Regions from separate parts of the Parvimonas parva genome, predicted to be linked through region 3. Evidence: a T-box and tRNA genes for the amino acid it is inferred to sense, from the RefSeq annotation. Region 3 holds a T-box; the other regions hold tRNA genes.
The links. A T-box is a leader RNA that pairs with one kind of tRNA and senses whether it is charged. The one in region 3 lies ahead of ACKTSI_RS04250 (valine--tRNA ligase), so its partner is inferred to be a tRNA-Val.
Positions count from the first base shown of each region.

Region 1 (6,966 bases), 380 kb from region 3:
TGATATAATAATTACATTAATTTAATTATCAAAAATAGATTATGATATAATAATTATGGATTTATGACTTATGATAAAGCTGTAATTATTTCATAGTAATTACCATAAAAGAATAATCAAAAAGGAATTATGATATAATAAAATGTAATTTATGTTTTAGTTTTAGGAGGAAGAATTTGTTTGAAATAGTTTTAAATTCTTTGGAAGAATGTAATAATTTTTCTAAAAGATTTTCAAAAACATTAAAAAAGGGCGATGTAATCTCTTTGGTTGGAGATTTAGGAGCGGGTAAAACTACTTTTACTAAATTTTTAGGTGAAAGTTTGGGTATAAATGAGGACATAACTTCACCGACTTTTAACTTGGTCAATATGTATTACGGAAAGTTTGAGTTTAATCATATGGATTTATATAGAATTGATTTTCCGGAGGAACTTTATCAGATAGATTATGAAAATTATTTTTATCCTGATGGGATTACAGTAATAGAATGGGCGGAAAAGGCAGGATATTTATTACCTAAAAATTTGGTCGAGGTTGAAATTTTAAAAATTTCTGAGAATTCAAGAAAAATTGTAATTAAAGGAAATAATAAAAGAGAATTAGAAATTATAGAGGAATTGTAATGAAAATTTTAGCGATAGATACTTCAACAACTCACAGCTCTTGTGCTGTTATGGAAGATGATTTTGTTGTTGGAGATTTTAGTATAAGTCAAAGTATGAGTCATAATGAAATTTTACTTGTTATGGTTGATGAAATGCTTAAAAAATTGAATATGGATATAGAAGAGATAGATTTGTTTGTAGCAGTTACGGGTCCCGGTTCTTTTACGGGTATCAGAATAGGCGTTACTACGATAAAAGCACTTGCTATGTCTTTAAACAAGCCGATAGTAGCTGTTAATACGCTTGAGGCTCTTTCTTTTGGAGTTTTTTCGGATAAAAAGAAAATTCCTTTGATTGATGCTAGAGGGGAGAGAGTTTATTATGGTGTTTACGAGGGTGTTTGTAATAAAAATATTGAACCTCCTGCACTTTTAACTATTGATGAACTTTTGGAGGAATTTTCTGATAAAAATGAAAAATTTGTTTTTGTAGGGGATTGTATAAATTTATATAAAGATAGAATTTTGGAAAACAAAAATTTTGAAATAGCACCTGCTTGTTTAAACAGTTGCATTTCAAGGAATGCTTGTGTTATTGGAAAACAAAAATTTGAAAGTGGAGAAATTTCAGACTGTTTTACTCTTAGCCCTGAATATGTAAGACTTTCACAGGCACAAAGGGATTTGGAGAATAGGCAAAAATAAGATGATTTTATATAGATATGCAAATTCAAATGATATTTCGGATATTTTGTTATTAGATGAAGAAAATTTTTCGAATAATTTTGATGAAAAGTTTTATTTGGAATATATTGAAAGTAAAAAAGTTATAGTTGCAGAAAATTACGGAAAAATAGTAGGATATATTCTATTTAATTGTGTTTTAGACGAGGCAGAGGTTTATAAAATAGTTGTGTCTAAAGATTTTAGAAAAAAACAGATAGCCTTTAAAATTATGGAGTTTTTTATAGAAGAATTAAGGTGTAATGTAAAAAAGATTTTTCTTGAAGTTAGAGAAAGCAATATTCCGGCTATTAAATTGTATGAAAAATGTGGATTTGTAAATATTAGAAAAATTGTTGATTATTATAGTAATCCAAAAGAAAATGGATATATGATGATAAAAGAGGTAGTGTAATGAATGATGTTAAGATTATGGCGATAGAAAGCAGTTGTGATGAAACCAGTGTTGCCATTGTGAAAAATGGGAGAGAGGTTATTTCTAATGTGATTTCTTCCCAAATAGATATGCATAAGAGATTTGGAGGAGTTGTTCCTGAGGTTGCAAGTAGAATGCATTTAGAGGCGATTAATAATATAGTTAAAGAATCTTTAGAAAAAGCGAATATGACTTTAAATGATGTTGATGCCATAGCTGTAACAAAAGGTCCGGGACTTGTTGGAGCTTTGCTTGTTGGAATTTCAGAGGCGAAGGCTCTGTCTTATGCAACTAAAAAACCTTTAATTGGAGTTAATCATATGAAAGGGCATATTTGTGCAACTTTTATAACTCATAAGGAATTGGAACCTCCGTTCATTTGCCTTTTAGTTTCAGGTGGACATACTTATTTAGTAGATGTTAAAGATTATAATGATATGGAAGTTGTTGGAAAAACTATTGATGATGCTTGTGGAGAGGCTTATGACAAAGTTGCAAGATGCCTTGGTATGAATTATCCAGGAGGTCCTGAAGTTGAAAGACTTGCTAAACTTGGAAATGAAAATGCGATAGATTTTCCACGGGTAATGTTAGATAAAGACAGCTATAATTTCAGTTTTAGTGGACTTAAAACGGCAGTATTAAACTATTTGAATAGCAAAAGACAAAAAGGTGAAGAAATTTCAAAAGAAGATGTATGTGCAAGTTTTCAAAGAGCGGTTTTTGACGTTTTAATTTATAAGACTGAGAAGTTATTAAAAGAGAAAAATTTAGATACAGTTGTTGTATCCGGAGGAGTTTCTGCAAACAATACACTTAGGGAAGAAATACAAAAAATGTGTAAAAAAAATAATTTTAAATCATATTTTCCTGATAAAATATTGTGTACAGACAATGCAGCTATGATTGCATCATCAGGTTATTATGAGTATATATCAGGAACTAGAAGTGATTTGACATTAAATGTTGAGCCGAATTTAGAACTTTAAAAAATTTTTTAAAATTCTAAAAAAAGTATTGACAACTAAAAAAATAAAGTGTATAATATCCAAGTAACTGTTTGAGAGATGCTTTTCGGAAAGTAATTGATAAAAAAATCAAAAAAACTTTTTAAAAAGTGTTGACAAGTTAAAAGTTATGATGTATAATAATTAGGCAGTCGATTTTAACAGAGATTGATTGATAAGGCCCCATGGTCAAGCGGTTAAGACATCGCCCTTTCACGGCGGTAACCCGGGTTCGAATCCCGGTGGGGTCACCACTTTGTTTTTACAATTTAATATTTTAATTGGTTTATTGGTTTTTATTTGGGCGCATAGCTCAGTTGGGAGAGCATCTGCCTTACAAGCAGGGGGTCATAGGTTCGAGCCCTATTGTGCCCACCAAATATGGCCTGGTAGTTCAGTTGGTTAGAATGCTAGCCTGTCACGCTAGAGGTCGTGGGTTCGAGTCCCATCCAGGTCGCCAATATGCTGGTGTAGCTCAATTGGTAGAGCAACTGACTTGTAATCAGTAGGTTAGGGGTTCAAGTCCTCCCACCAGCTCCAATCTACTTTATAGTAGATTTTATGGAGGAGTTCCCGAGTGGCCAAAGGGGACGGACTGTAAATCCGTTAGCTGCGCTTTCAGTGGTTCGAATCCACTCTCCTCCACCAATTAAATATTTGTTAAGACCATAAAGTTTGAGAGTATATGCGGGTGTAGCTCAGTGGTAGAGCCCCAGCCTTCCAAGCTGGTTGCGAGGGTTCGATTCCCTTCACCCGCTCCATTTTGCACCTATAGCTCAGCTGGATAGAGCAACGGACTTCTAATCCGTGTGCCAGAGGTTCGAATCCTCTTAGGTGCGCCAACCTTTGGGGTATAGCCAAGTCGGTAAGGCACTAGACTTTGACTCTAGCATTCCGCAGGTTCGAGTCCTGCTACCCCAGCCAATTTTATGATTCATTAGCTCAGTCGGTAGAGCACCTGACTTTTAATCAGGGTGTCCGGGGTTCGAATCCCCGATGGATCACCATTCATGGAGAGGTATCGAAGTGGTCATAACGAGGCGGTCTTGAAAACCGTTTGGGTGCAAGCCCACGTGGGTTCGAATCCCACCCTCTCCGCCACAATGGAGAAATACTCAAGTGGCTGAAGAGGCTCCCCTGCTAAGGGAGTAGATCCTTTACGGGATGCGAGGGTTCAAATCCCTCTTTCTCCGCCAATAATTTGGGCCTTTAGCTCAGTTGGTTAGAGCGCCCGGCTCATAACCGGTAGGTCCCGGGTTCAAGTCCCTGAAGGCCCACCAAATTATCTCAAGATATTTCTATTTTAGAAATATCTATTATTTTATAGAGCTAAAATAAAGGATTTAATATTGTAGGGGTATAGTTTAACGGTAGAATGTCGGTCTCCAAAACCGCTGGTGAGGGTTCGATTCCTTCTACCCCTGCCATTTACATAAAGACTTGAAATTTAATAATTAATATATCCAGATAGCGAGAAGTCGGTATAAGAGAGTAACCAAAATATCGAGATGAAATCGAAGATATTTTGAGTTAATATCTTAGTCTAGTGCGAAGCACGAGAGAATGAGCTATCGTAAGAAATGATATAAATTTAAAACAGAATAATTTTTTAGAAAAAACAAAATGAGTGTTATATGCCCAGATAGCTCAGTCGGTAGAGCAGAGGACTGAAAATCCTCGTGTCGGTGGTTCGATTCCGCCTCTGGGCACCAGACCTGTAATTCGATACGTCTGTTATGGGTTGCTATTTTTTTCCTGCAATTGCAGGATTTTTTTTATTCATTTTTAGAATTGTTGAATTTTAATTGTTTTGGGGTAAAAATATATCATAAAATTAAAGGAGATATAAAAATGGAATTAAATGAAAAAATTATTGAATTATTAAAATCTTCAGAACCTCTTAAGGGTGGAGAAATTGCTGAAAAATTAGGCGTAGATAAATCTGATGTAGATAAGGTTTTAAAAAAATTAAAATCAGAAGAAAAAATAATTTCACCAAAGAGATGTTATTATTCTGTTGAAAAGTAAAAATTGCGTAACTAAAGCTGTGTTTTTAAACACAGCTTTTTAAATGTCTTTGTTTTGTAGTTGTAAATTTTTTCTAAATTCTGTTGGTAATATTTTTTGGAATTTTAAAAAGTTTCTGTTAAATGTTTTAACTGTATTGTATCCAACTTCAAATGCAATATCTGTTATTTGCATATTTGTTTCCAGTAATAGTTTTGTGGATTTGTTTATTCTAACAAAATTCAAAAAGTTTTTGAAATTTTTTTCTACATAGTATATGAATAATCTGTTTAATTCTATTAAGGAAATAGAAAAGTCTTTACATATATTATCCATGTCCAAATCATCACTAGAATTTTTTACGATATAGTTTAATATTCTATAAAATTTTCTGGTGTTTTCTATTTGGCAAATTTGTGATATTTTATGAAATGTTTGTCTGTATTTATTAGGATTTTGTCCTGTTCTTGCCGTAAATACTTTTGATAGATGTGAACGGTCTGAAAAACCTGTTATCTCTGCGATTTCTTCTATATCAAGGTCGGTATAAAGCAACATATCCATAGTTTTTCCGACTCTCATTTCATTTATGAGTGTATTGAAAGAAAGACCGGTTGTTTCTTTTATATATCTGTTTATTGTCGATTCGCTTGTAAAAAATAATTTTGAAATAAGAGAAATTGTAAGCTTTTCGCTTAAATGGGCATGTATATACCTAAAAATATTTATTTTATCAAATTTTTCGTCGATTCTTTTTATTTTTTTAGTATCTTCGTCTTGTATTCTTCTATAAGTGATTATAAGGTCTATTATTTTATTTAAGACGAATGCTGATGAAATAGGGTTTTCATTTTTATCGTAAAGCGTTGAATCTTCTCCTAATTCATTTCTAAGTAAGTCAAATATATTTGAAAAATATTTAAATTGTTCATCTGTACATTGTATTACGGGATTGTCGTAGAATGAGTTTATTAAACTTAAATTTTCTGCGTCAACATTGTAGAATGATTTTATTATTTTGTTTGCGCTGTCAAAATTGTATTTTAAAATAAAATACTGAATAGTTTTAGAAACTTCAATAACTTCGGTGTATTCCCAAGGTAATATACAAACTAAGGTCTTATCATTTATTTCATAGATATTATTTTGAATTCTTATCTTTGCCAAACCTTTTTTTACAAGCAAAAATCTGGCTGATTGGTGAAAAAGTCCTTTTGTTGCTGATGTTATTATTTCTCTATCTATACTATACATACTTTCTTCGTTTATGTATGAATTTGCTCTGTTTTGTATTTCAATTCCCTTTTGTTTATTCATAATTAACTCCCGATTTTTATGTACTTTAATTTCCTTTTATATTAGTATAAATCATAAGTCTTTATATGTAAAGACTTATTTTGATAAAATGTCTTTTTGGTAAAAAATGATATAAATAATTCTAAATGAATTTTTAATTAAATAAAAATCTTTAAATTTAAATGTTTTAATTTTATAAAAGACAATTTATATATAAATTAGAGTAAAAATAAGTCTGAAATTAATATATTTTATAATGTTTTTATGAATAAAAGTATTAATTTTAGATATATTTTTTTAAAAGTTATTTATATGTTTAATTATAAAAAAAGTATGTTAATACAAGATTATTTTGTTAATTTGTCCTTAGAAAAAAGACTATAAATAGTATAATAATTATGTAATAAATACGGTAGGTCGTATTAAAAATTTATTTTTAAAGGAGAATTGTTATGAGCAAAAATTTAAGAGGAAGAAATTTCCTAACATTATTAGACTTTACAAGTGATGAAATCCGTTACCTTTTAGACCTTTCAAGAAATTTTAAGGACTTAAAAAGAAGCGGAACTCCTCACCGTTATTTAGAAGGAAAAAATATAGTATTATTATTTGAAAAGACTTCTACTAGAACTCGTTGTTCTTTTGAAGTTGCAGGAATGGACTTAGGTATGGGAGTTACTTACTTAGACCCGGGTTCTTCACAAATGGGTAAAAAAGAATCTATTGAAGATACTGCAAGAGTTTTAGGAAGAATGTATGACGGTATTGAATACAGAGGATTCAGCCAAGAATTAGTTGAAACTTTAGGAAAATATGCAGGAGTACCTGTATGGAACGGGTTAACAGACAAATTCCACCCAACTCAAATGTTAGCTGACCTTTTAACTATT
Region 1 is NZ_AP038371.1:1,226,860-1,233,825, reverse strand. It holds gene tsaE (tRNA (adenosine(37)-N6)-threonylcarbamoyltransferase complex ATPase subunit type 1 TsaE) at 177-626, shown strand; gene tsaB (tRNA (adenosine(37)-N6)-threonylcarbamoyltransferase complex dimerization subunit type 1 TsaB) at 626-1,312, shown strand; gene rimI (ribosomal protein S18-alanine N-acetyltransferase) at 1,314-1,745, shown strand; gene tsaD (tRNA (adenosine(37)-N6)-threonylcarbamoyltransferase complex transferase subunit TsaD) at 1,745-2,755, shown strand; tRNA gene ACKTSI_RS06135 (tRNA-Glu) at 2,953-3,027, shown strand; tRNA gene ACKTSI_RS06130 (tRNA-Val) at 3,076-3,151, shown strand; tRNA gene ACKTSI_RS06125 (tRNA-Asp) at 3,157-3,233, shown strand; tRNA gene ACKTSI_RS06120 (tRNA-Thr) at 3,238-3,313, shown strand; tRNA gene ACKTSI_RS06115 (tRNA-Tyr) at 3,337-3,421, shown strand; tRNA gene ACKTSI_RS06110 (tRNA-Gly) at 3,461-3,534, shown strand; tRNA gene ACKTSI_RS06105 (tRNA-Arg) at 3,539-3,615, shown strand; tRNA gene ACKTSI_RS06100 (tRNA-Gln) at 3,621-3,697, shown strand; tRNA gene ACKTSI_RS06095 (tRNA-Lys) at 3,705-3,780, shown strand; tRNA gene ACKTSI_RS06090 (tRNA-Ser) at 3,786-3,874, shown strand; tRNA gene ACKTSI_RS06085 (tRNA-Ser) at 3,879-3,969, shown strand; tRNA gene ACKTSI_RS06080 (tRNA-Ile) at 3,977-4,053, shown strand; tRNA gene ACKTSI_RS06075 (tRNA-Trp) at 4,127-4,200, shown strand; tRNA gene ACKTSI_RS06070 (tRNA-Phe) at 4,410-4,485, shown strand; gene ACKTSI_RS06065 (HTH domain-containing protein) at 4,625-4,801, shown strand; gene ACKTSI_RS06060 (AraC family transcriptional regulator) at 4,841-6,097, opposite strand; gene argF (ornithine carbamoyltransferase) at 6,529-6,966, shown strand, end outside.
Region 1: it has a tRNA-Val gene. The T-box ahead of ACKTSI_RS04250 (valine--tRNA ligase) is inferred to sense a tRNA for this amino acid. The anticodon was not compared.

Region 2 (6,966 bases), 300 kb from region 3:
TCAGTTTTCGTGGAGTCGTTGTTGGGATACCACCCTTTTGATACTAAATTTCTAACCTGGTACTCTGAATCGAGTACAGGGACACTGTCAGTTGGGCAGTTTGACTGGGGCGGTCGCCTCCTAAAGAGTAACGGAGGCGTTCAAAGGTTCCCTCAGAATGGATGGAAATCATTCTAAGAGTGCAAAGGCAAAAGGGAGCTTAACTGCGACACCAACAAGTGGAGCAGATAGGAAACTAGGACTTAGTGATCCGGTGGTACCGAGTGGAAGGGCCATCGCTCAACGGATAAAAGCTACCCCGGGGATAACAGGCTTATCTCCCCCAAGAGTTCACATCGACGGGGAGGTTTGGCACCTCGATGTCGGCTCGTCTCATCCTGGGGCTGGAGTAGGTCCCAAGGGTTGGGCTGTTCGCCCATTAAAGAGGCACGCGAGCTGGGTTCAGAACGTCGTGAGACAGTTCGGTCCCTATCCATCGTGGGCGTAGGAAATTTGAGAGGAGCTGTCCTTAGTACGAGAGGACCGGGATGGACAGACCGCTGGTGTATCAGTTATCATGCCAATGGTAATGCTGAATAGCTAAGTCTGGAAGGGATAAGTGCTGAAGGCATCTAAGCACGAAGCCCCCCTCAAGATGAGATTTCCTGTTGTAGAAATACAAGAGAGATTCGATACAGAAAATGTCGTAGATAGGTCAGAGGTGTAAAGGTGGCAACATCAAAGCTAACTGATACTAATAAATCGAAAGCTTGACCAGAAATATATACTCTTTAATTAGAGGATTTCAATGAAATATATTACAAAATAAAAAAGTATGGCTGTGATAGCTAGGAGGATATACCCGTTCCCATCTCGAACACGGAAGTCAAGCTCCTAAACGTCGAAGGTACTAATACATTTCGTATTGGAAGATTAGAAAACAGCCAAACAAACCACTCGAAAGAATGGTTTTTTGTTTATTTGAACAATTATAATTTTATATTTGTTGTATGCTACGGAAAGCTTAAGAGGATACACCTGTTCCCATCTCGAACACAGAAGTTAATGACCTAACAGCAATCTATGATTGCGTCGTAGGTCAGATGCAAAGAAACTCAATTTTTAATTATGAAATTTTTAAAAATTGTAAGTTTCGACTGCGAAAGCTCAGAGCTTGACAGTAAAATTAAATAAAAAAGTATGGCTGTGACAGCTAGGAGGATATACCCGTTCCCATCTCGAACACGGAAGTTAATGACCTAACAGCAATCTATGATTGCGTCGTAGGTCAGATGCAAAGAAACTCAATTTTTAAATATGAAATTTTTAAAAATTGTAAGTTTCGACTGCGAAAGCTCAGAGCTTAACAGCAAAATTAAATAAAAAAGTATGGTTGTGATAGCTAGGAGGATATACCCGTTCCCATCTCGAACACGGAAGTCAAGCTCCTAAACGTCGAAGGTACTAATACATTTCGTATTGGGAGATTAGAAAACAGCCAAACTCCTAGGTAGCTCAATGGTGGAGCACCCGGCTGTTAACCGGTAGGTTGTGGGTTCGAGCCCCACCCTGGGAGCCAATTGTGCCGGGGTGGCGGAACTGGCAGACGCACAGGACTTAAAATCCTGCGATGTTAACTCATCGTACCGGTTCGATTCCGGTCCTCGGCACCAATTATTTAGGCCCCATGGTCAAGCGGTTAAGACATCGCCCTTTCACGGCGGTAACCCGGGTTCGAATCCCGGTGGGGTCACCATTTATGTGGCGGAGTAGCTCAGTTGGCTAGAGCATGCGGTTCATACCCGCAGTGTCAGGGGTTCAAATCCCTTCTCCGCTACCATTTTTTTATCTTTATTAGGATATTAGGACTTATTTGGGCGCATAGCTCAGTTGGGATAAGTTGAATTCGAGATGAAACAAGACGTAGTCGAAGTTGAGTCCGAAGATACTTAGTCTAGTTTTCGTAGAAAACGAAGAACTGAGAAAACTTTGAAGATTTATAATCTTAGATTATACATATTAAATGTAGGTTATATTTGGGCGCATAGCTCAGTTGGGAGAGCATCTGCCTTACAAGCAGGGGGTCATAGGTTCGAGCCCTATTGTGCCCACCAAATACGGCCTGGTAGTTCAGTTGGTTAGAATGCTAGCCTGTCACGCTAGAGGTCGTGGGTTCGAGTCCCATCCAGGTCGCCAACAATTATGCTGGTGTAGCTCAATTGGTAGAGCAACTGACTTGTAATCAGTAGGTTAGGGGTTCAAGTCCTCCCACCAGCTCCATATATGCGGGAGTGGCTCAGTGGTAGAGCATCGCCTTGCCAAGGCGAGGGTCGCGAGTTCGAATCTCGTCTTCCGCTCCAAGAACTCAGAATTTATTCTGAGTTTTCTGTTATGTGCCATTAGCTCAGCTGGATAGAGCGTTTGGCTACGGACCAAAAGGCCAGGGGTTCGAATCCTCTATGGCACGCCAAAAGACAACTATCTTAGTATTAAGTAGTTGTTTTTTTTATATTATGCAGAACGCTATGTTCATTACATATAAATAAGTGCTGGTTAGGAGTAGTCATATAACGGTTATCTAACAGATGCCGGATTTACTTTTGGAGAATATCTTAAACTATATAGAGAAGATGTATGGAAAATTAAATTTTATCTTTTATCTATATTATTTTTTATCATTGGTGGTATATTAGGGTATTTACTGATTGAAAACTTAAAATATTCATTGATAATTGTAGGATTTTTACATATAAAAATAAGTGATTTATAAATTATTAAATTAAAATATCTTTTAATAACTAAGATTGAGGAGAGTAATATTCCTCAGTTTTTTTATTTATCATATAGATGGCACTTTAGTAATTATTTAAATTTATATAAATTTAATTTTTTGATTTAATTGGATATATTTATCTCACTGACAATTTATTAAATTTTTGTAAACTTTTAATAAGTATTATTTTTTAGTTTAACTTAATAATATTTTATTTTGAAATTCTATTTAAAAAATTATTTTTCATATTTTTGTAATGATAAATACTTATTAATGCTAATTGATAAGAAAATTTAATACATTAATTTATGAATTAAAGTTATTTTTATATTGATTTTTTTTGTTTTTGATGATATAATTGTCAAGACACTATTTTAGGAGGTATTTTATGAAACCAGTTATTGGAATTTCAGGGAGTATTTTAATTAATAAAGGTAATGCCTTTTCTGGATATAGAAGGTCTTATGTTAATCAAGACTATGTTGAAGCTGTATTAAGAGCTGGTGCTATTCCTTTTATTATACCATTCAATGAAGATTTAGAGGCTACAAGAGAAATGGTAGAAAAAGTTGATGGGATTATTTTGTCTGGAGGACATGATGTAAACCCTTATTACTACGGAGAAGACCCTATGTTAAAAATTGGAGAACTTTTTCCGGAAAGAGATGTTTTTGATATGGAACTTTATAAGACTGCTATTGAGTTAAAGAAACCGATTTTTGGTATTTGTAGAGGATATCAAATAATTAATGTGATTAACGGAGGAACTTTATATCAAGATTTATCTTATGCTGATTTTGTTAAGATTAAACATGATCAAGTAGATAATCCTACACAAGCTACTCATTTTGTAGAGCTTGAAGAAGGAACTTTCTTAAAAAATATTCTAGGTGAAAAATATAAGGTAAATAGTTTTCATCACCAAATATTAAAAGATGTTGCTCCTGGATTTAAAGTCGTTGCAAAGAGTTCTGATGGGGTTATAGAATCTATTGAAAAAATTACAGAAGATAATTTTGTAATAGGTGTTCAATGGCACCCTGAAATGTTGTCTGCAAGCAACGAAAAATCTCAAGCAATTTTCAATGCATTTGTAAAAAAAGTCATAGAATGTAAAAAATAGGAGGTGTAATTTTTATGACCAATAAAAATAAGATGGGATTATTAAGTATAATTCTATTAGGATTTAACTCTATTATTGGTTCAGGTATATTTTTATTACCTAACAAAGTAATGGCATTAGTTGGTCCTTCCGCACTTTTGGTAACAGTTTTTGATGCAATTTTGGTTATTAGTATAGCAATGTGTTTTGCCGAAGCTGGTGGGATGTTCAAGAAAAATGGAGGACCTTATGTTTACGCTAAGGAAGCATTCGGAGAATTTATAGGCTTTGAAGTAGGATTTATGAAGTGGGCTATCGCTATTATTGCTTGGGCAACAATGACAGTTGGTTTTGCTGAAGCGTTAATGGGATTATTACCAAAAGATACTTTTTCAAATCCAAATTTAGTTAAAGCAATAATTGTAACAATTATAGTTGTTTTACTTACTGTACTTAATCTATCAGGTATTAAAGCTACAAAAATTGTAAATAATATTGTAACAACTGGAAAGTTATTACCACTTATTATTTTTATCGCCGTTGGTTTGTTCTTTATAAATGGTTCAAACTTTACTCCATTCTTTACTCCTGGTAAATTAAAAGATGGTTCAGTTATGTCATCCGGAGCGGCTATCGGTGCTGCAGCGCTTACAATTTTCTATGCATTTACCGGTTTTGAAAATATTGCTGTTGCTGCTGAAGATATGGAAAATCCTGAAAGAGATGTTCCTAAATCAATTCTATTAGTAATTTTATTATGTTCAATATTCTATATCGCAATTATTGGTATAGCTATTGGTATATTGGGACCTGATTTAGCTGTTTCTAAAGCTCCTGTTCAAGATGCTTTCCAAAAAATAATTGGTAATGCAGGTAAATTCTTAGTTGGAGCAGGTACTTTAGTATCAATTGGTGGTATTAATATTGCTGCATCAATAGGAACTCCAAGAAGTGGTGCTGCTTTAGCAAATGACGGATTAATTCCAAGAGTTATTGCTAAGAAAAATTCAAAAGATGTTCCATACCTTGCTATCATAATTACAGGGGTTATTACTTTAGCATTAGGATTATATGGTTCATTAATTGGTTCATTTGCAATCTTAGCAGCTATCAGTGTAGTTTCAAGATTTGCACAATATGTACCAACTTGTTTATCAGTAATTGTTTTAAGAAAGAAACGTCCTGACTTACAACCATCATTTAGAGTTCCATTTGGTCCAATAATTCCAATTTTTGCAGTTGTTGTAAGTTTTTGGTTATTATATAAATCAGATATGCAAAAGATTATTATAGGTCTTGGTGGATTAGCGATTGGAGTAGTTGTTTATTTCTTAATGAAATTAGTAAATAAAGAAAATGCTAATTAGTGAAAATTAAAATTTATAGAGAAGAAATTATTTCTTCTCTATTTTTTATTAGAAGTTTATGGTAAAATATACTTAGAGGTGATTTTATGAATAATAAATTTTTTAATATTTTTAATATAAGTAAATTAAAAAAAGTTTTTGTTTTATCTATTATTTTTATTTTTAGTTTTTCTTTTACTTCTAAAATTTCTTTTGCAGATGATAATTTTGATAGAGCTAATAGAATTTACGATATGAATTATAGAACATTTTTTATAGGTAATATTGTTGATGATTCTAATGATAAATTTAAAGTAAAGATTACTACAATATTTTTAGGAGAAAATTTAAAAGAAATAGAAGTTCCTAAATTTAAAGAATATAGTTATAGTGTTTTAACACCTGTAAAGGGAGATTATTTTGTAGGAATTCTAAAAAAAGATAATACTTTAGATTTAACTTGGATTTTTAAGGCAACTTCAGGAAATTATGAAACTTTGTATCTTGCAAATGATAAAGACCCGGAAAATTCTGAAGTTAAATTATTTCAAAATATGATAAATAAGGGAGAGTATGTCCCTAATCTTACTGAAATGGAAAAAAATAGGCGTTTAGAGGCTAATAAGACTACAAAGCCTAAAGATGATTTTAAGAAAAATTATGATGAATTAACTGAAGAAGAAAAGAAAAATAGATTAGAGGCATTTAATGAAAAATCTGAAAAAGATTATAAAGAAAGAATGGAAGTTATAGCTAATTTATTTAAAAATCCAGTACTTTTAATTGTTCCGGGAATTTTATTTTTAGCGATATTTTATGTTGTTCGTTCAAGAAAAAAATATTTAAAAGAAATGGAAGAACGTATTGAAGATGAATATGATGAAGAATAATTCTATAAGCAGTGATATTGAGGCAAAAAAATTATTAAATTTTAGTATTAAATTTTCATATTCTTTGCTTTACAATGGAGCTGAAGTTTATAGGGTAGAGGATAGTATAAATAGAATTTGTAAGTCTTTTGAAAACATAAAGGCAGTTAATACTTTTGCTTTAAGTAATATGGTGATAATTTCATTTGTGTATAATGGTACTAATTATACAACTATGAGAAGAGTAAATGATTCGGGGAAAAATTTAGAAAAGATAGCATTGCTAAATGAGTTATCCAGAAATATAGTTTCAGGAAATGTTGATATTGATGGAGCATTTAAAGAATTAAAAAATATAAAAAATAAAAATTCCTATAATAATTTAACTATAATTTTATTAGTTACAATATCAGCACCATTTTTGGCATTTATATTTGGTGGAACTTTAGGTGATTTTATTCCTGCATCATTAGCAATGTTAGTTGAAATGTCATTTTTGACTTATGTTGAAAAATTAAAATTACCATCTTTTTTGACAATTTTTTTATCTGCAAGTACAGTTACACTTTTTACAATGACTATGTCTAGGATTATTCATATACAAAATGTATCAAGTATTATAATTGCAGGAATTATTCCACTGTTTCCCGGAATACAGATAACTAATTCTATGAGGGATATTTTATCAGGGGATATTTTGTCAGGTGTAATAGGAATAATGTCTGCAATATTTACAGCAGTTTCTATTGCGATAGGTGTAGTTTTGATGCTTAGAATTTTTGGATAGGTGATTTTATGGATTTGTTTTTAAATGTATTATGTGCGGTTGTATCCAGTGTTGCATTTTCTGTATTTTTTATTGTTCCTAAAAAGTCAATTCCTTATTGTACAGTTATT
Region 2 is NZ_AP038371.1:547,479-554,444, forward strand. It holds rRNA gene ACKTSI_RS02855 (23S ribosomal RNA) at 1-757, shown strand, start outside; rRNA gene rrf (5S ribosomal RNA) at 814-929, shown strand; rRNA gene rrf (5S ribosomal RNA) at 1,368-1,483, shown strand; tRNA gene ACKTSI_RS02870 (tRNA-Asn) at 1,484-1,558, shown strand; tRNA gene ACKTSI_RS02875 (tRNA-Leu) at 1,564-1,652, shown strand; tRNA gene ACKTSI_RS02880 (tRNA-Glu) at 1,661-1,735, shown strand; tRNA gene ACKTSI_RS02885 (tRNA-Met) at 1,743-1,819, shown strand; tRNA gene ACKTSI_RS02890 (tRNA-Val) at 2,018-2,093, shown strand; tRNA gene ACKTSI_RS02895 (tRNA-Asp) at 2,099-2,175, shown strand; tRNA gene ACKTSI_RS02900 (tRNA-Thr) at 2,184-2,259, shown strand; tRNA gene ACKTSI_RS02905 (tRNA-Gly) at 2,265-2,339, shown strand; tRNA gene ACKTSI_RS02910 (tRNA-Arg) at 2,373-2,449, shown strand; gene ACKTSI_RS02915 (gamma-glutamyl-gamma-aminobutyrate hydrolase family protein) at 3,141-3,875, shown strand; gene ACKTSI_RS02920 (APC family permease) at 3,890-5,221, shown strand; gene ACKTSI_RS02925 (hypothetical protein) at 5,308-6,090, shown strand; gene ACKTSI_RS02930 (threonine/serine exporter ThrE family protein) at 6,071-6,856, shown strand; gene ACKTSI_RS02935 (threonine/serine exporter family protein) at 6,865-6,966, shown strand, end outside.
Region 2: it has a tRNA-Val gene. The T-box ahead of ACKTSI_RS04250 (valine--tRNA ligase) is inferred to sense a tRNA for this amino acid. The anticodon was not compared.

Region 3 (6,966 bases):
AAGTATTTCCTGAATCCATAATATCATCTACAAGAAGGACATCTTTTCCTTCAATATTCTCTCTAATATCTGAAATAATATTAACTGTACCACTTGAAATTTCGGAATTTTCATAAGAAGAAGTTGTTAGAAAATCAACCACAATAGGTCTATCTATCTCTCTAACTAAATCTGCAAGAAATACAAAACTACCTCTTAAAAGTCCAATAGCAACAAGTTCTTTTCCCTCATAGTCTTTTGTAATTTGTTTTCCAAGTTCTTTTACTTTACTTGCAATTTCTTCTCTTGTAAATCTAGTAACCTCTCTTTTGTTCATCAAAATAGTCCTCCTTTGGAATTTTTTTATTATTTTTTTCAAATTCGATTTTTTTCTTTTCAGAGTCTTTAATTTCTTTTAAAATTATTAATATTTTATTTAAAGTGTATTGAATACTAACGAGTATTACAATTAAAAATGTCATAAATATAACATTAAAATCTATATTCATAAAATCACCTAATTATTCTTTATTTTTTCAATACTTGATTTTATTTCATCATATATATTTTGATACTTTTTAAGTTTTTCCTTTTCTTCATTTACAACTTTTTCAGGAGCATTATTTACAAATTTTTCATTTGAAAGTTTAGAAGATGCTCTTTTTATTTCAGATTCATATTTTTGTAAATCAGCAGTTAGTTTTTCCAATTCTTTTTCATAATCTACAAGTCCGTCTAAAGGAATATAAATCTTTTGATTATTACAAATTACAACCATAGAGTTTGCAATTTCTTCATCTTTATCCATTACTATAACTTTAGAACAAGATGCTAAAAATCTATATAAATGTTCCAAAGAATTAGTGTATTCTTTAGTAAGTTCATTACTTGAAACAAAATATAAATCAGATTTCTTTGAAGGTGGAATATTCTTTTCACTTCTCTTATTTCTAATAGCTGTAACTGTTTCAATTAAATTTTCGATTTCTGTTTCTTCTTGTACAAACATACTTTTTTCATCATATACAGGAAAACTTGCATTGATTAATTTTTCATTTACATTAGGCATAAATGAATAAATTTCTTCAGTTATAAATGGCATAAATGGGTGTAATAATTTTAAAATATTACTTAAAACATATACTAAAACTGATTTAGCAACAAGTTTTTTATCAACATTATCTCCATATAATCTAGTCTTAGAAAATTCAATATACCAATCACAGAATTCATTCCATATAAAATCGTAAATTTTAGCTGATGCCAACCCAAATTCAAATTTTTCAAGATTTTCAGTTAGTTCTTTAACAGCTCTATTTAATCTTGTTAAAATCCATTTATCTTCAATTTCTAATTTTTCAAAATCAATACTGTATTCTTCATCATCATTTAGATTCATAAGAACAAATCTTGATGCATTCCAAAGTTTATTAGCAAAATTTCTATTAGCCTCAACTCTCTTTTCGTAGAATCTCATATCATTACCCGGAGTATTACCACCAACCAATGTAAATCTTAAAGCGTCAGCACCATATTTATCAATTATTTCAAGTGGGTCAATTCCATTACCTAAAGACTTGCTCATCTTTCTTCCAAGCTCATCTCTAATCAATCCTGTGAAATACACATTTTCAAATGGAACTTCATCAAGATTATATAAACTTGAGAACACCATTCTAATAACCCAGAAGAATAAAATATCATAACCGGTAACTAAAGTATTTGTTGGGAAGAAATATTTTAAGTCCTCAGTTTCATTAGGCCAACCCAAAGTTGAAAATGGCCATAACGCTGATGAAAACCAAGTATCTAAAGTATCTTCATCTCTAACAAAAGTTTTTCCTTCTTCTTTCGGTTCAGTTCTACTTACAACAACATCTCCACTTTCCTTACAATAATACACAGGAAGTCTATGTCCCCACCACAATTGACGAGAAATACACCAATCTTTGATATTATCTAACCAATTTATATAAACTTTTCCAAATCTCTCAGGAATTATATTTAATTTTCCGTCTAAATATGCTTGTTTAGCTGGCTTTGCCAATTCTTCCATTTTGACAAACCATTGCTTTGAGATAATCGGTTCAATAGTAGTTTTACATCTTTCACAATGCCCAACAGCATGATTATGTGGCTCTATTTTAATTAAATATCCTCGTTCTTCAAGTTCTTTTACAATTTCTTTTCTTGCAAGCTTTCTTTCCATACCGGAAAATTTTCCAAAACCTTGAGCAATCTTTCCGTCATAGTCCATTATAAGTTTTTGTCCTAAATTATGCCTACTACCAACTTCAAAGTCATTAGGGTCATGAGAAGGAGTAATCTTTACACAACCAGTTCCAAATTCCATATCAACATATTCATCTGCAATCAAAGGAATTTCTATATTTAAAATAGGTAAAATTAAAGTCTTACCAACTTTATCCTTATATCTTTCATCATCAGGATGAACTGCAACGGCAAGGTCTCCAAGCATAGTTTCAGGTCTTGTAGTAGCAATAGTTAAATATTCATCACTATCCTTAAAGAAATATTTAATATGATAAAAATGTCCATCTTCATCAACATGTTCAACCTCAGCATCTGAAATGGCAGTTCCACAATTACAACACCAGTTTACAATTCTATCTCCTCTATAAATCAATCCTGCATCATACATTTTTATAAAAACTTCTTCAACAGCCTTTGATAAATTATCATCTAGAGTGAATGCATCTCTTGACCAATCACAAGAAACACCTAAAGTTTTTAATTGGTTCTTAATATTTCCACCATATTTTTCAGTCCAATCCCAAGCCTCTTTTAAGAAACCATCTCTTCCTAATTTTTCTTTGGAATTTCCATCTTTTTTAATTTTTTCAACAACTTTTGCCTCAGTTGAAATAGACGCATGGTCAGTTCCCGGAACCCAAAGTGATTCATATCCACTCATTCTCTTCCAACGAATCAAAATATCTTGAATAGTATTGTTAAGAGCATGTCCTAAATGTAAATTTCCAGTTACATTTGGAGGTGGCATAACAATAGTATATGGTTTTTTATCCGGATTTATTCTTGCAGTAAAATCTTCATCTTTTATCCAATTATCATAAATTTTCTTTTCAAAATCTTTTGGATTATAAGTTTTTTCTAAATTTTTCATAAAACCTCCTAAAAATAATGTAAAAATTAAATATATCTAAGCAATTTAATTATAAAAAAACTTCGTCCAACATATAGGACGAAGTTATCGCGGTACCACCTAATTTTCATAAAAATGACTCTCTAAATTTATAACGAAATTACCCGTTTTTCAAAACTAAAAAGCTACCTTCACAAAAAACAAATTGAATTTTTTCACCAAACAAATTCTCTCTAAAAATTTCTTTTAAGTTACTCCTCTTTTCTACGCCTATATTTAATTTTATACTTACATAAAAATATTAGGTATATTATATCACGAAAACAATTAAATATCAATAAAAAAGATTGCTTTTTCAACTTGAAATTATTTGTTTTTACAAATTTTTATATGAGCTTTTAATTTCTTAATAGCCCAATCATAATGACTTGAAGTTGAACTAATAAAATATGAACCAAGTGTACTTCCACCAACCCATTTATACACGCCTTTATAAAATAACTCTTCATCGGTAAAATTTTCTACTAATTTAATTACTTTCTTATGAGAATTATCTAACATATCCTTTGCATCTTTTAACGAAGTATTTTGATGCTTTTCCCAAAATTCAATATTCATATCTCCATAAGTTTTCCAATTATATGGGGCAGGAATAAATGTTTTTTCTATTCCATTTAAATTAGATTTAACCCAGTCTAAAACAAGTTTATGCCATTCATAAAGATGAATTAAAACATCTCTAAGATTTTTATCTCTTTTCCAATGAGCCTCTTTCTTTTTTTCTTCTTTTGAAAAATCAAAAATCGTATTTAATTCCTCATCAGTTAAATTTGAAATTAATAAATTTAATTTTTCATAATTTGAATTAGCAAGTTCAATTAAATCTTTTTTAACAGTTGGTCTTGGCATTATAATCACTCCTTAAAAATACTATTAAAATAATTATACCATAATAATAATAAATTTAGGGGGATTTAATTATGGAAAATTACACCGATAACATTTGCGGATCTGTATTTTATTTTGTTGTTGCGATAATATTATTTTTAGTTTATCGTTCAAAATTTAAATCAAAAACGATAGAATAACAAAAAATCAAAAGAAAACTTTGCTTTATATTTCTTACTTTTGTGCGTTTTTATGTATATGTTTTTTAGAAATGTATGTTAAAGGCATGAGAGATAAACAACTATTTGAAGAAAAACAACGAAAACAAATAGCTCAACAACAATTAGATGTTTTCGGTTGTGAAAATTCAAAATATATAAACGATAAAGGTAAAGAAATTTTTAAATAAGCAATAAGAGAGCTCTTTTAAGATAAAAGGCTATATTTTCATTAGAAAATGATAATATAGCCTTTTGTTATAAAAAAGACTAGAAATTTCTTTCTAGTCTAAATATCTTTAATTAAATTTTACCAACTAAATCTAATCCTGGAGTTAAAGTGTCATCGCCTGGTTCCCATCTTGCTGGACAAACTTTATCACCATGTTTAGCAACGAATTGAGCTGCTTGAACTTTTCTTAATAATTCTTTAGCATTTCTACCAATTCCGTTAGCATTTACTTCATAAAGAACTATTTCACCTTGAGGATTTATTACGAAAGTTCCCCTTAATGCTTGTCCTTCTCCTTCAATTAAAACACCAAATTGTTCTGATAAAGCTAATGCTCTATCTGAAATCATTGGATATTGGATTTTTCTGATAGTTTCAGATGCATCCCACCATGCTTTGTGAACAAATTCAGAGTCAGTAGATACTGAATAAATTTCACAACCAATTGCTTTAAATTTATCATAGCTTAATGCTAAATCTTCTAATTCAGTTGGACATACAAATGTAAAATCTCCTGGATAGAAGAAGAAAACACTCCATTTACCTTCTAAATCTTTGTCTGTTACAGTTATTAAATCCCCATCATAATATGCAGGAACATTAAATTCTTCAATTTTCTTTCCGATTAAACTCATATTCTTTACCTCCTATATTTGCCTTTCTATTAAGACAATATATTTATACCACTTTTTAAAAAGTCTAAACAAAAAAGAGAGCAAAAGCTCTCTTTAATTTTTTATATTAACCAATATATCCTTCTTTAGCTAAAATTTCTTTAGATTTTTCAAGATTTGCATCGTTAACCATTACAACAGGTCCAGTACAACCCATTCCAGTCTTAGCAAATATATTGTTTTTCCATAAAGCAACCTTAGCATCTTCAAGTTCAAGAATATCAATTCCACCAATAGTAGCAGTAGCTTGTTCTTCAGCAGGACATTTAATTTCTTCTTCCGGTTCAGCTTTTTTAGCTCCAGCAGAAGTGATTTTTTCTAAAATAGCTTTTAATCCAGCTTTATTAGCTTTTTCAAATTCTTTCTTAGAAACTTCTTTAATATTTCCTTTAACTAATTGTCCAGCATAAGTCATAGCATTAGCTATTACAGGGAATCCTGATGCTCTTGATACGATAAGAACTAATCTATCATATCCTTCGCCAATTCCAGGACCATATCCATAACCCATTGCTTCAAATCCACCACCAGTAGTGTATGATGAGAATACTTTCATTAAAAGATTTCCTGTTAAAGTATCATTAACCATAACATCAGGAACACCTTGTAATAAGTCATTTCCTCTCATTAATACTCCACCATCAGCTCTATTTGATTCAGCAAAGTTCATATCATATCCATTTTCTTTTAATTCTTTAAATGCTCTTTCAACAGAAACTGCATTATCAACATTTAAAATACCAACAGTTGGATTTTCAATTCCTAATGCTTTAGCAACGATAACACCATAGATACCGTTTTTAACCATACCTTCTACTCTATGTGCAGAAGAAGTTCCAGTAGTTGTAGCTATAATCATTTCTTTTGCAGCAGCAGGAGTTACAACTCTACCTACAGTAGAAACTCCAATTGGGAAACTGTAATGCATTGTTACACAACCATCAATTTCTCCACTGTCCAAAAGTTGTTCCATTTTCTTATAGCCTTCTTCTTCATTTTCAACAACATATTGTTTTAAAGAAGTATTTACTTCCGGTCCAATTATACAATATTCAACACTCTTATCTCTTGATTGAGCAAGTTCTGCCCCTTTAACAACATTTTCTAGTCCGTGTTCACTGCCTAAAGTTGTAACAGCAATTCTTGGTCTTGATGTAAAAGCACCTGTTTCTAATCCAGTAGCGATTTCTTCGAAGATATTACCAATTACGTTTTTTATATCAGACATGAAATCACCTCTATTCTTCAATTAAAGAAGATGCAAAATTTCTCATTGCTTCAGCAACTAATTTCTTAACTTCTTCCTTAGAAACTCCAGAATTTTCTTCAACTTTACCTGAATTTCTTTCTAAAACAATTGATACACCGTCGAATAAGTTAGTCATTCTTCCTAAGAATAAAGAACCTTTACCAATAATCATAGCTCTATTTAATTCTCCAGAAGTTAAATCTTCACGACAGAATCCTAAGTAAGGAACACCTGAAGGAATATGTCCTTGAGTTGGAGCCCAACCTTCCATACCATGATCTTCAATAAAGCTTGCAATTTCAGCTTTTTCTAATTGTTTTTTCATTACTCCTAATGCACCAATCATCTTGAAGTTTGCATTTGGAACATCTCCAGCTCCAGCTGGTTTAGTAATATCTGGGTTTTGCATTTCAGCTGAATATTTATCAACATCTTTAACTGTTAAATTAGCTTTTTCTAATGGAGCAGTAACTAATGCTGACATTACAGCTTGTGGTGAAGAACCAGTTCCTACTGTATGTCTTCCAACTATATCAGTTCTTAATACTGGGTTAACTCCATCATTTTCAGAAATTAATGCAGCAAATCCACCGATACAATCT
Region 3 is NZ_AP038371.1:843,691-850,656, forward strand. It holds gene hpt (hypoxanthine phosphoribosyltransferase) at 1-316, opposite strand, end outside; gene ACKTSI_RS04245 (hypothetical protein) at 294-488, opposite strand; gene ACKTSI_RS04250 (valine--tRNA ligase) at 497-3,124, opposite strand; T-box leader at 3,196-3,379, opposite strand; gene ACKTSI_RS04255 (ClbS/DfsB family four-helix bundle protein) at 3,470-4,012, opposite strand; gene ahpC (alkyl hydroperoxide reductase subunit C) at 4,513-5,076, opposite strand; gene grdD (glycine/sarcosine/betaine reductase complex component C subunit alpha) at 5,183-6,343, opposite strand; gene grdC (glycine/sarcosine/betaine reductase complex component C subunit beta) at 6,354-6,966, opposite strand, start outside.